Regions from separate parts of the Mitsuaria sp. CC2 genome, predicted to be linked through region 1. Evidence: riboswitches for the same ligand, from Rfam matches in the RefSeq annotation. Region 1 holds a riboswitch; the other holds the start of a gene.
What was found. A riboswitch is a leader RNA that binds a small molecule or an ion and turns the genes downstream of it on or off. The one in region 1 is predicted to bind cobalamin.
Positions count from the first base shown of each region.

Region 2: it holds a riboswitch for cobalamin, as region 1 does, so the genes downstream of both, PV762_RS04045 (TonB-dependent receptor domain-containing protein) here and PV762_RS17685 (TonB-dependent receptor domain-containing protein) in region 1, are expected to answer to the same signal.

Region 1 covers NZ_JARVXN010000025.1:27,611-32,801, forward strand. The annotation lists gene PV762_RS17670 (50S ribosomal protein L25/general stress protein Ctc) at 1-526, shown strand, start outside; gene pth (aminoacyl-tRNA hydrolase) at 699-1,436, shown strand; gene PV762_RS17680 (hypothetical protein) at 1,438-1,947, shown strand; cobalamin riboswitch at 1,943-2,212, shown strand; gene PV762_RS17685 (TonB-dependent receptor domain-containing protein) at 2,343-4,292, shown strand; gene cobU (bifunctional adenosylcobinamide kinase/adenosylcobinamide-phosphate guanylyltransferase) at 4,323-4,895, shown strand; gene PV762_RS17695 (ABC transporter substrate-binding protein) at 4,892-5,191, shown strand, end outside.
Region 2 covers NZ_JARVXN010000006.1:8,649-13,839, reverse strand. The annotation lists gene PV762_RS04060 (PEP-CTERM sorting domain-containing protein) at 1-92, shown strand, start outside; gene PV762_RS04055 (beta-ketoacyl-ACP synthase III) at 297-1,418, opposite strand; gene PV762_RS04050 (GMP reductase) at 1,664-2,641, shown strand; cobalamin riboswitch at 2,763-3,016, shown strand; gene PV762_RS04045 (TonB-dependent receptor domain-containing protein) at 3,109-5,010, shown strand; gene PV762_RS04040 (hypothetical protein) at 5,166-5,191, shown strand, end outside.

The DNA.
Region 1 (5,191 bases):
CGGCGAGCCGGCCGTCATCGAGGTCGATCACAACGCCCTGTACCACGCCATGAAGAAGGAAGCTTTCCACAGCTCCATCCTCGACATGGAAGTGGAAGGCAAGACCACGCAAGTGCTGCTGCGTGACTTCCAGATGCACCCGTACAAGCAGCAAGTGCTGCACGTGGACTTCCAGCGCGTCGACGCCACGACCCGCATCACCAAGAAGGTGCCGCTGCACTTCGTCGGTGAAGCCGAGTCGCCGGCCGTCAAGACCGACAAGGGCACCGTGAACCACGTGCTGACCCAGCTGGAAATCTCCTGCCTGGCGCAACAGCTGCCCGAGTTCATCGAAGTCGACCTGAGCGGTCTGACGATGGGTCACTCGATCCACGTGAACGACCTGAAGCTGGCCGATCACATCAAGATCGTCACGCACGGCAAGCCGAACCCGGTCGTCGCCACCCCGGTCCCGGCCGCGGCGGAAGAAGTCATCGTCGTGGCCGCCGCTCCGGCCGCCGACGACAAGAAAAAGAAGAAGAAGTAATTTCTTCCTCTCCGGACGTGCGCCTGACGAGGCGCGTGTCCGCAGTGTGGAATGCCCCCTTCCGGGGTGGCATCCCCCTGGAAGGATGCCCCGCTTGCGGGGCAATCCCTCTGAAGAAGGCCCCGCTCGCGGGGCCTTCTGCTTTTGCGCTCGACACTGATAATCGCGCTCCATGATTCGTCTCTTTGTCGGCCTGGGCAATCCCGGCCCTGAATACGAGGACACCCGGCACAACGCGGGTTTCTGGTGGATAGACGCGCTGGCGCGCGGTCTGAAGGCCTCGCCGCAGCTGGACACGAAGTACTCGGGCCTAGTGGCCCGCGTCAACGACGCGCCGGGCGCACCGGGTCCGATCTGGCTGCTGCAGCCGATGACCTACATGAACCTCTCCGGCAAGTCGGTGGCGGCGCTCGCGCGCTTCTTCAAGATCGCGCCGGAGGAGATCCTCGCGATCCACGACGAGCTCGAGATCGCCCCCGGCGAATTCAAGCTCAAGCAGGGCGGCGGCAACGCCGGCCACAACGGACTGAAGGACATGCAGGCCCAGCTCGGCAGCGGCAACTTCTGGCGTCTGCGCCTGGGCATCGGCCATCCGGGCCACCGGGACGAGGTCGCCGGCTACGTGCTGCGCAAGCCGCCTCTTGCGGAGCGCCAGGCGGTCGAGGACAGCATCGGCAAGTCGCTCGAGGCCTTCAAGCTGATGACCGGCGGCGACATGGCCAAGGCCGTGGCCCTGCTGCATGCCAAGCCGCCGCGGCCCAAGCCTCCCAGACCGTCCAATCTGCCGCCGAAACCCGGTGCCGACGGCGCCGCGCCGACCGCTGGCGCCCCAGTTGCCGGCACGGCAACACCTGCCCCCGCAAGTTCCGCTTCCATTCCCCCTGCCCCACCCCCGACCTCCGGAGACTGACATGTCCGCGCGCGCCGCACTGATGCTGATGACTGCTGTTCTGGTCCTCATGTCTGGCGCGGCGCACGCGCAGGACGTGCCGAAAGCGCCCCCGCAGCAGGAGAAGACTTTCGGCTTCTACCGTTGCGGCCCGGAGGGTCACGACTTGCGGGAGACGCCGTGTCCCGACGGCCAGGGTTGGCGCGCGGAACTGCCGAAGGACAAGGTCGATCCCAAGGAGACCGACGCCGCGCGCAAGCGCACGGTCGAGGAGACGCGCGAGCTCGCCGCGCGCGAGCGTGAGCGCGATCGCCAGGCGGCGAAGACGCCGCCCAAGGCCGCCGGCATCGACGGTCGCCTGCCTGGTCAGCGCGCGACGAAACCGGCCAAACCCGCGGATCCCAAGAAGCCCAAGCCCAAGGATCCGAAGAAGCCGCCGAAGAAGAAGCCCAAGGTGCCGAAGTCGCCGGACGGCGCGCTGCAGCCCAGGCCCACGACGGGTGGCGACACCACGGCGTCCGCACCTCGCTAGAATGCGCGCCGTTGGTGCTCGCGCGGACATTGCGTCCGTGCAGTTAAACGGGAATCAGGAAGCGGTCGCATCCCCGATGCGCGAACCAACCTGAGCTGTCCCCGCAACGGTAAGTGGCCGCCGGTCGCGCGCCCGGGATCCTGACGAAGGAACTCCGGGCGGCAGCCGGCACTGCCTGTCCCCATGTCCACTGGCGCGAGCGCGCTGGGAAGGACACAGGCAGCGGCCACCAGCCCGGATACCGGCCAACAGGTGGCGTCTCCTGCCGATCGCGACGCGTCCTCCGTGAGCTTCCAGCTGTCACGAGGACGATCCCGACGACGAGCCGGCGACGCCGTTTCTCAGAAGCCCTGCGGGTGAGCAGGCGTCTGAATTCCGTCGTTGGTCCGTCCCTCATGCTTCCGTTCGTTTCGCGCGCGCGCACTGGTGCCCGCTCGCTGCCCGTCTTCACCCCGTTGGCGCTCTCGTTGTCGACGCTCGTGGCGCTCTCGTCCTTCTCCCCGGTCGCGTACGCGCAATCCGCATCCCCCGCTTCGCCTTCCACCTCCCCCCCGGGCGCCCCCGCCAGCCGGCTCGACGACGTCACCGTGACCGGCACGCGCAGCCCGATGAAGCTGTCCGACGTCGCCGCCGACCTCACCGTCATCAACCGCGACACCATCGAGCGCCAGGGCTTCGGCAACATCGCCACCCTGCTGCGCAACGTCGCCGGACTGCAGATGACCAGCAACGGCGGTCCTGGCAACTCGACCTCGCTTTACCTGCGCGGCGCCGAGACGCGTCACACCGTGGTGCTGATCGACGGCGTGCGCGTGGACGGCCAGTCCACGGGCGGCGCGAGCTGGCAGAACCTGCCCGTCTCGCAGATCGAGCGCATCGAGGTGCTCAAGGGTCCCGCCAGTGCCTTGTACGGCTCCGACGCCATCGGCGGCGTGGTGCAGATCTTCACGCGCAAGGGCCAGGGCCGGCCGCAGATCGACCTCGGCCTGGGCGGCGGCAACCTGGGCCAGGTCAGGGCCGATGTCGGCGTCAACGGCGGCTCCAGCGCCTTCGATTACGCGGGCGCGCTCTCCATGGACCGCGGCACCGGCTTCAACGTCTACTCGCGCACGACGAACGCCAGCTACAACCCCGACCGCGACGGCTGGCGCAACTACAGCGGCAGCCTGCGCCTGGGCGGCCGCGTCGCCGACGGCCAGCGCCTGGAGTTCGTCGGCCTGAAGAGCCGCGGCGACGCCGGCTATGACGCCGGCAAGAACGCCGACGACCGCGGCATCACCGAGACCCTGGCGGCGCAGCTCAACCTGAAGTCGACGTGGTCCGACGCCCTGTCGACGCAGCTGTCGGCTGGCCAGTCCGAAGAGAACTACGAGACCAAGCCCAGTGCGCCCTACCTGACGAAGACGCGCATCCGCAACGCCTCGCTGCAGGGCTTCTACCGCTTCAACGAACGGCATCAGCTCAATGGCGTGCTGGAGCGTCGCGAGGATCGCCTGGTCAACACCGCGCTGGTCAGCGGCGGCGAAAGCACACGCAGCCAGAACGCCCTCGGCCTGAGCTACCTCGGCAACTTCGGCGCGCTCAGCGTGCAGGCCCACGGCCGGCATGACGACGACAGCGACTTCGGCGACGTCGACACCGGCAATCTGGCGGCCGGCTTCAAGCTCGGCGGCGGCTGGCGCGTCACAGCCTCCGCGGGCAGCGCCTTCCGCGCCCCCACGCTGTACCAGCGCGGCAGCGTCTACGGCCCCACCACCTCGCTGCCCGGCGTGCAGGAACTCCGCCCCGAGCGCGCGCACAACCGCGAGGCGGGACTCGCCTGGGCGCAAGGCGATCTCGACTTCGCCGTCACCACCTTCCACAACCGCGTCACCGACCTGATCGCCTTCGGCGCGGCGGGCACCTGTCCGTCCAAGACCGGCTGCTACGGCAACGTCGCGCGCGCCCTGCTCAAGGGCACCAGCCTGAAGGGCGGCGCGGCGCTGGGACCGGTGAACCTCAGCGCCACCGTCGACTTCCTCGACCCGACCGACGCCAACACCGGTCGCGTGCTCCAGCGTCGGGCCAAGCGTTTCGGCACCCTGCGTGCCGAGACCTCGCTGCAGGCCTGGACGCTGGGCGCGACCCTCGTCGGCTCGGGCAAGCGTTTCGACGACGCCGCCAACACGACGCGCCTGGGCGGCTATGGCCTGCTCAACGTGGACGCGCAGTACGCGTTCGCGAAGGCGTGGCGCGTGCAGCTCAACGTGGACAACGTCTTCGACCGTGCCTACCAGACGGCGAACTACTACAACCAGGCGCCGCGCACCTGGTTCGTGATGCTGCGCTACTCCCCGTCGCTGTAAGGTCGGACCTTCAGTCACACGGAGACCGGGATGTCCCTTCATCACCTCATCGTCGGCGGCCAGCGCAGCGGCAAGTCTCGCCACGCGGAGCGCCTCGCGCTGCGCTGGGCGCGGAAGCCGGGGCACCGGGTCACCGTCGTCGCGACCGCCGAGGCCCATGACGACGAGATGCGCGACCGCATCGCCCGTCACCAGGCCGACCGGCCCGAGGGGTTCGACACCGTCGAGGCGCCGCTGCGCCTGTGCGAGGCGCTCCGCGCGGCCTCCTCGCCCACGCGGCTCGTGGTCGTCGACTGCCTGACCCTGTGGCTGACGAACTGGCTGATGCCGATGGACGGCACGCCGCGGCTCGAAAACTGGCGCGGCGAATGCGCCGACCTCCAGCGTCTCCTGCCGCAGTTGGCCTCGCCGGTCGTCTTCGTTTCCAACGAGGTCGGTTGGGGCGTCATGCCGATGGGGCGCGAGGTGCGCGCGTATGTGGACGAACTTGGATGGCTCAACCAGCTCGTCGCGCGGCAATGCGGCGAGTTGACCCTGATGGTGGCGGGGCAACCGTGGACACGGCCGGTCGAGACGCTGGACGACGAGGAGAACAACGGATGAGGTCGATGAAACGCCGGATGCAGGGTGCCATCAGGTTCGCGGTGGGCAGCGCGCTGCTGGGAGTGCTCGCGACGGCGTCCCTCGCCGCGCCCATCACGTTGAAGGACGACCGCGGCCACACGGTGACGCTCCCCGAAGTCCCGCGGCGCATCGTCAGCCTGCTGCCTTCGCTGACCGAGACCATCTGCGAGCTCGGCGACTGCGCCAAGGTGGTCGGCGTGGACCGCTTCTCCAACTTCCCGGCGAGCGTGCAGAAGCTGCCGCGCCTGGGGGGCCTCGACGACACCAGCATCGAG
Region 2 (5,191 bases), on a different contig from region 1:
CTTTGATGCTCGCGGGCATCGGCGCGGTCGGCCTCGCCGCGCGTCGTCGGCGGACGGCAGACCGGATCGCCGGGCCCGGGCGCGCCGCCTGACAGCGCATTGGCCAGAGGCCTGCCTACCAGCGGGCCATGGCGAAATGCGATGATGGCCTCCTCCACGGTCGCATGCGTCGAAGGCCAGTCCTTACTGCCGACATGCGCCATGTAGGTGTCCGAACCCGCCTGCACCGCCATGCCCGCATGAGCGCTCCCGTTCCTCGGGAGTCGCCCGGGCCGGCCCACGGGCCGGCGTGGCGCTCAGCGCTTCCTGACGATCACGCTGCCCACCGAGTACCCCGCGCCGAAGGAGCAGATCACCCCCAGGTCGCCCTGCTTGAGGTTGGCGCGGTGCTCGTGGAACGCGATCACCGAGCCGGCCGAGGCCGTGTTCGCATACGTGTCCAGGATCAGCGGCGCGATCTCCGCGCCCGCCTCGCCGCCGACCAGCTTCTTGATCACCAGCTGGTTCATGCCCAGGTTGGCCTGGTGCAGCCAGTAGCGGCTCACGTCGTTCGGCTGGATGTGCAGCGCGGCCAGGTGGTTTTCGATATGCGCCGCGGCGATGGGCACCACTTCCTTGAAGACCTTGCGGCCCTCCTGGCGGAAGGTCTTGTCCCGACCCTCGGGATCGCTGTCCTCGGCCTTGTTCATGAAGCCGAAGTTGTTGCGGATGTTGTTGGAGAACTGCGTCGCCAGCTTGGTGCCCAGGATCTCCCACTGCTCCGGCGCCGTCGCCAGATCGGCGCGCTCGACGACGATCGCCGTGCACACGTCGCCGAAGATGAAGTGGCAGTCGCGGTCCTTCCATTCCAGATGCGCCGACGTGATCTCCGGATTCACGATCAGCACGCACTTCGACGCGCCCGAGCGCACCGCGTTGTAGGCCTGCTCCAGCGCGAAGGTCGCCGACGAGCACGCCACGTTCATGTCGAAGCCGTAGCCCCCCGCGCCCAGTCCCTGCTGGATCTCCACCGCCATCGCCGGATACGCGCGCTGCATGTTCGCCGCCGAGCAGAACACCGCGTCCACGTCCTCGGGTTTCCTGCCCGCGGCCGCCAGCGCCTTGCGCGCCGCGTCCACCGCGATCTCCGCCATCAGCGACAGCTGGTCATCCGCCCGTTCCTCGAAGCGCGGATACATGCGCGTGGGGTCCAGCACGCCCTCCTTCTCGATCACGTAGCGCTGCTTGATGCCCGAGGCCTTCTCGATGAACTCCACGTTCGAATGCACCAGCGCCTCGCGCGTGCCGGCGGCGATGGCCTCGGCGTGCTCGGCGTTCTGCAGGTCCACGTAGCGGTTGAACGAGTCCACCAGCTCGGCGTTGGTGATGACGTGCGGGGGCTGGTAGAGACCGGTGCCGCTGATGACGACGGAATGCATGTGGCTTGTCTTCTGATGTCGCCCGTTGCAGGGCCAAGGGGGCGAAGTTTAGCGAACTGCGCCCAAAAGCCCCCGGACGATGCATGTTGCACCGCAGCGCGGCGACGGCGCCCCGCAGGATGCGTAGAATGGGTCACCGGGCCCAAATTTTGGGACCCGGTTTTTTATGGCCGGGTCTCAAGTCAAGCGCTCGCAGCCCAGGGCGTGCACTGCATCAACGCAGCCCGACTTTGCGACTTTGGACCATGGAAATCTTTGACTACGACAACATCCTGCTGCTGCCGCGCAAGTGCCGCGTGAACAGCCGCAGCGAGTGCGACACCTCCGTCGAGTTCGGCCCCCGCCGCTTCAAGCTGCCGGCGGTGCCCGCGAACATGAAGACGGTCGTCGACGAGTCCATCACCGAATGGCTGGCCGCCAACGGCTACTTCTACGTGATGCACCGCTTCGACCTGGACGCCGTCGCCTTCGCCCGCACCATGCGCGACAAGGGCCTGCTGGTCTCGATCAGCGCCGGCGTCAAGGAAGCGGACTACGCCATCATCGACCGCCTCGCCGCTGAAGGCGTCGGCGCCGACTACATCACCATCGACATCGCCCACGGCCACGCCGACGCCGTGCAGCGCATGATCGCCCACATCAAGCACAAGCTGCCCGACACCTTCGTCATTGCCGGCAACGTCGGCACGCCCGAGGGCGTCATCGATCTCGAGAACTGGGGCGCGGACGCGACCAAGGTCGGCATCGGTCCGGGCAAGGTCTGCATCACGCGGCTCAAGACCGGTTTCGGCACCGGCGGCTGGCAGCTCTCGGCCTTGAAGTGGTGCGCCCGTGTTGCGACCAAGCCCATCATTGCCGACGGCGGCATCCGCCACCACGGCGACATCGCCAAGAGCGTGCGCTTCGGCGCCTCGATGGTGATGATCGGCTCGCTCTTCGCGGGTCATGAGGAGTCGCCGGGCCACACCGTCGAGGTCGACGGCAAGCGCTACAAGGAGTACTACGGCTCCGCGTCCGACTTCAACAAGGGCGAGTACAAGCACGTCGAAGGCAAGCGCATCCTCGAGCCCGTGAAGGGCCACCTGGCCGACACGCTGCGCGAGATGGAGGAGGACCTGCAGAGTTCCATCTCCTACGCCGGCGGCCGTGCCCTCGGCGATCTGCGCAAGGTGAACTACGTGGTCCTGGGCGGCGAGAACGCCGGCGAACACCTGTTCATGTAAGCCCCGAGGCCCGCGCACATCGAGCCTCACTGGGGCCGGAATGATGCTGGGGGTTCCCGGAGGGATGCCCCCTGCATCGTGGAGTGCCCGCGCCAGGCGACACGAAGTCGAGGGGCCTCCCGTTATGATCCCGCCCGTTGGTGCTTGCGCCCGGCTCCCTGCCGGCGCAGTTCAACGGGAATCAGGAGGGGCCGCACCCGTGCGGTCGCTGCCCCAACCTGAGCTGCCCCCGCAACGGTAAGCGGAAGGCGCGCCTCTTCTGAGAGTTGAAAGCGCGCGGCTCGTGTCTGAACACCACTGGACGGTCGTCCGGGAAGGCAACACGGGTTCATTCTTCCGACAGCCCGGATACCGGCCAACAGGCGGATCGTCGCCGTGCTTCCGGGGCATCCCTGAAGGACGGCGCGTCCATTCCGCATGCGGCCGCGGGGAAGCGGCCGTCTGCCGTTGCTTTCCGAAGTTCCGACATGCAAGCCTCCTCTCCCCGCGCCACGCTGCGCGCCGTCGCCCGTGCGTCCGCGACCGCGCTGGTCGCCCTGCCCGCCCTGTCCCTCGTCCCGTCGATCGCGTTCGCGCAGTCCTCGCTGGATCCCGTCATCGTCATCGGTACCCGCGAGCCGCAGGCCCTGAGCAAGAGCGTCGCCGACGTGGTCCTCATCGATGCGGGCACGATCCGAGACAGCGGTGCCGGCAGCGTCGAGGAGCTGCTGCGCCGCTACGCCGGCCTGCAGATCACGCGCAACGGCGGCCCCGGCCAGAGCGGCGGTTACATCCTGCGCGGTGCCAACACGACCGGCACCGTGGTGATGATCGACGGCGTGCGCGTCGGCTCCGCGACGCTGGGCCAGGCATCCCTGGAATCGATGAGCCTGTCCAACATCGATCGCATCGAGGTGCTACGCGGACCGGCCTCCGGACTGTACGGCGCGGACGCGGTCGGCGGCGTCATCCAGATCGCGACGAAGAAGGGCCGGGGCCCGCTGAACCTGACGGCCAATGCGGCGATCGGTGAATACGCCTCGCGTCTCGGCGACGTCGGCATCAGCGGCGCGCAGGCCGGCTTCGACTACGCGGCCAGTCTGAGCCGCGAGACCAGCGACGGCACCTCGGCCATCCGTCCCAACGACATCAACGGCTACTACAACCCCGATCGCGACGGCTTCCGCCGCACGACGGGATCGGCGCGCCTCGGTTTCACGCCGGCGGAAGGCCATCGCATCGGCGTCACCGCCACGCAGAGCAAGCTCAACGCGCAATACGACAGCGCCAACTTCGGCGGTCCGCCGGATTACCTCAGCGATCCGACGCCGGACTTCCGCAACCGCCTGACGACCCGCGTCGTCAGCGCCGATTACCGCGGCACGCTCTCGCCGATCTGGACCACCACGGTGCAGCTCAGCCACGGCCTGGACGATTCGCGCAGCGGCGCGCCGGATCCGGCGCGCTTCACGACGAAGCGCGATCAGGCGACGTGGCAGAACGCGTTGCGCCTTTCGCCCGACCAGCAGGTGGTGCTGGCCTACGAGCACCTCACCGAACAGGCCGACGGCGTCACGACCAACACGCTGAAGCGCAAGAACGACGCCTACATCGCGGGTTACTCGGCCCAGTTCGGCCCGGCCTCGCTGGAAGCGAGCCTGCGTCACGACGACAACAACGCCTACGGCAAGTCCACGACGGGCAGCGTCGGGGCGAGCTACGCGCTGACCTCGACGCTGAAGGTTCGCGCGGTGGCAGGCAAGACCTTCCGCGCGCCGACCTTCAACGAGACCGACTATCCGTTCTACGGCACGGCGGTGAAGCCCGAAGACGGCCGCAGCGTGGAGCTGGGCGTGAACTGGCGCTCCGGCGCGAGCAGCGCCGCGGCGACTGTCTACCGCAACAAGGTCGACAACCTGATCGGCTACAACCCCGATCCGGACGGCACGCAATGCCCGCCGGGGTATTTCGGATGCTCCTACAACGTCGCGAAGGCCAAGCTGCAAGGCGCGACGCTGAGCGGCGCGCACCGCTTCGGCAACCTGAGCCTGAGCGCGACGGTGGACTTCCTCGACGCCAGGGACGAGCAGACCGGTTCGCGCCTGCCGCGTCGGGCGGCGCATCAGGAAAGCATCTCGGCCGACTATGACACCGGCGTGTGGGGCCTCGGCGCGTCGCTGACGGAAGTCGGCGCGCGGCCGGATGTGGGCGCGCAGCTCGGCGCGTACACGGTGGTGGACGTGCGCGCGACCTGGCGCTTCCTGCCGCAATGGCGCCTGGAGGCCAAGATCCTCAACGCCGCCGATCGCGATGTGCAGCCCGTCTATTCGTACCAGGGTCTGGGCCGTCAGGCGTGGGTCGGGGTGCGGTACGACATGAAGGGCTTCTGAGCGCTTCGACGCCGATCAGCGCCGCATCGCGAGGCAGCCGCGCGGCATTCGCTCGGCGTCGATTCCAGTGGTAGCGATGCCACTGCGGCGTCATGACGCGTCATGTCGAAGGCAATTGCGAGCGGAAGGTCGGCAACGCGACCGAATCCGGTCCCATGTCGACGGGTCGCGTCTGCCCGGA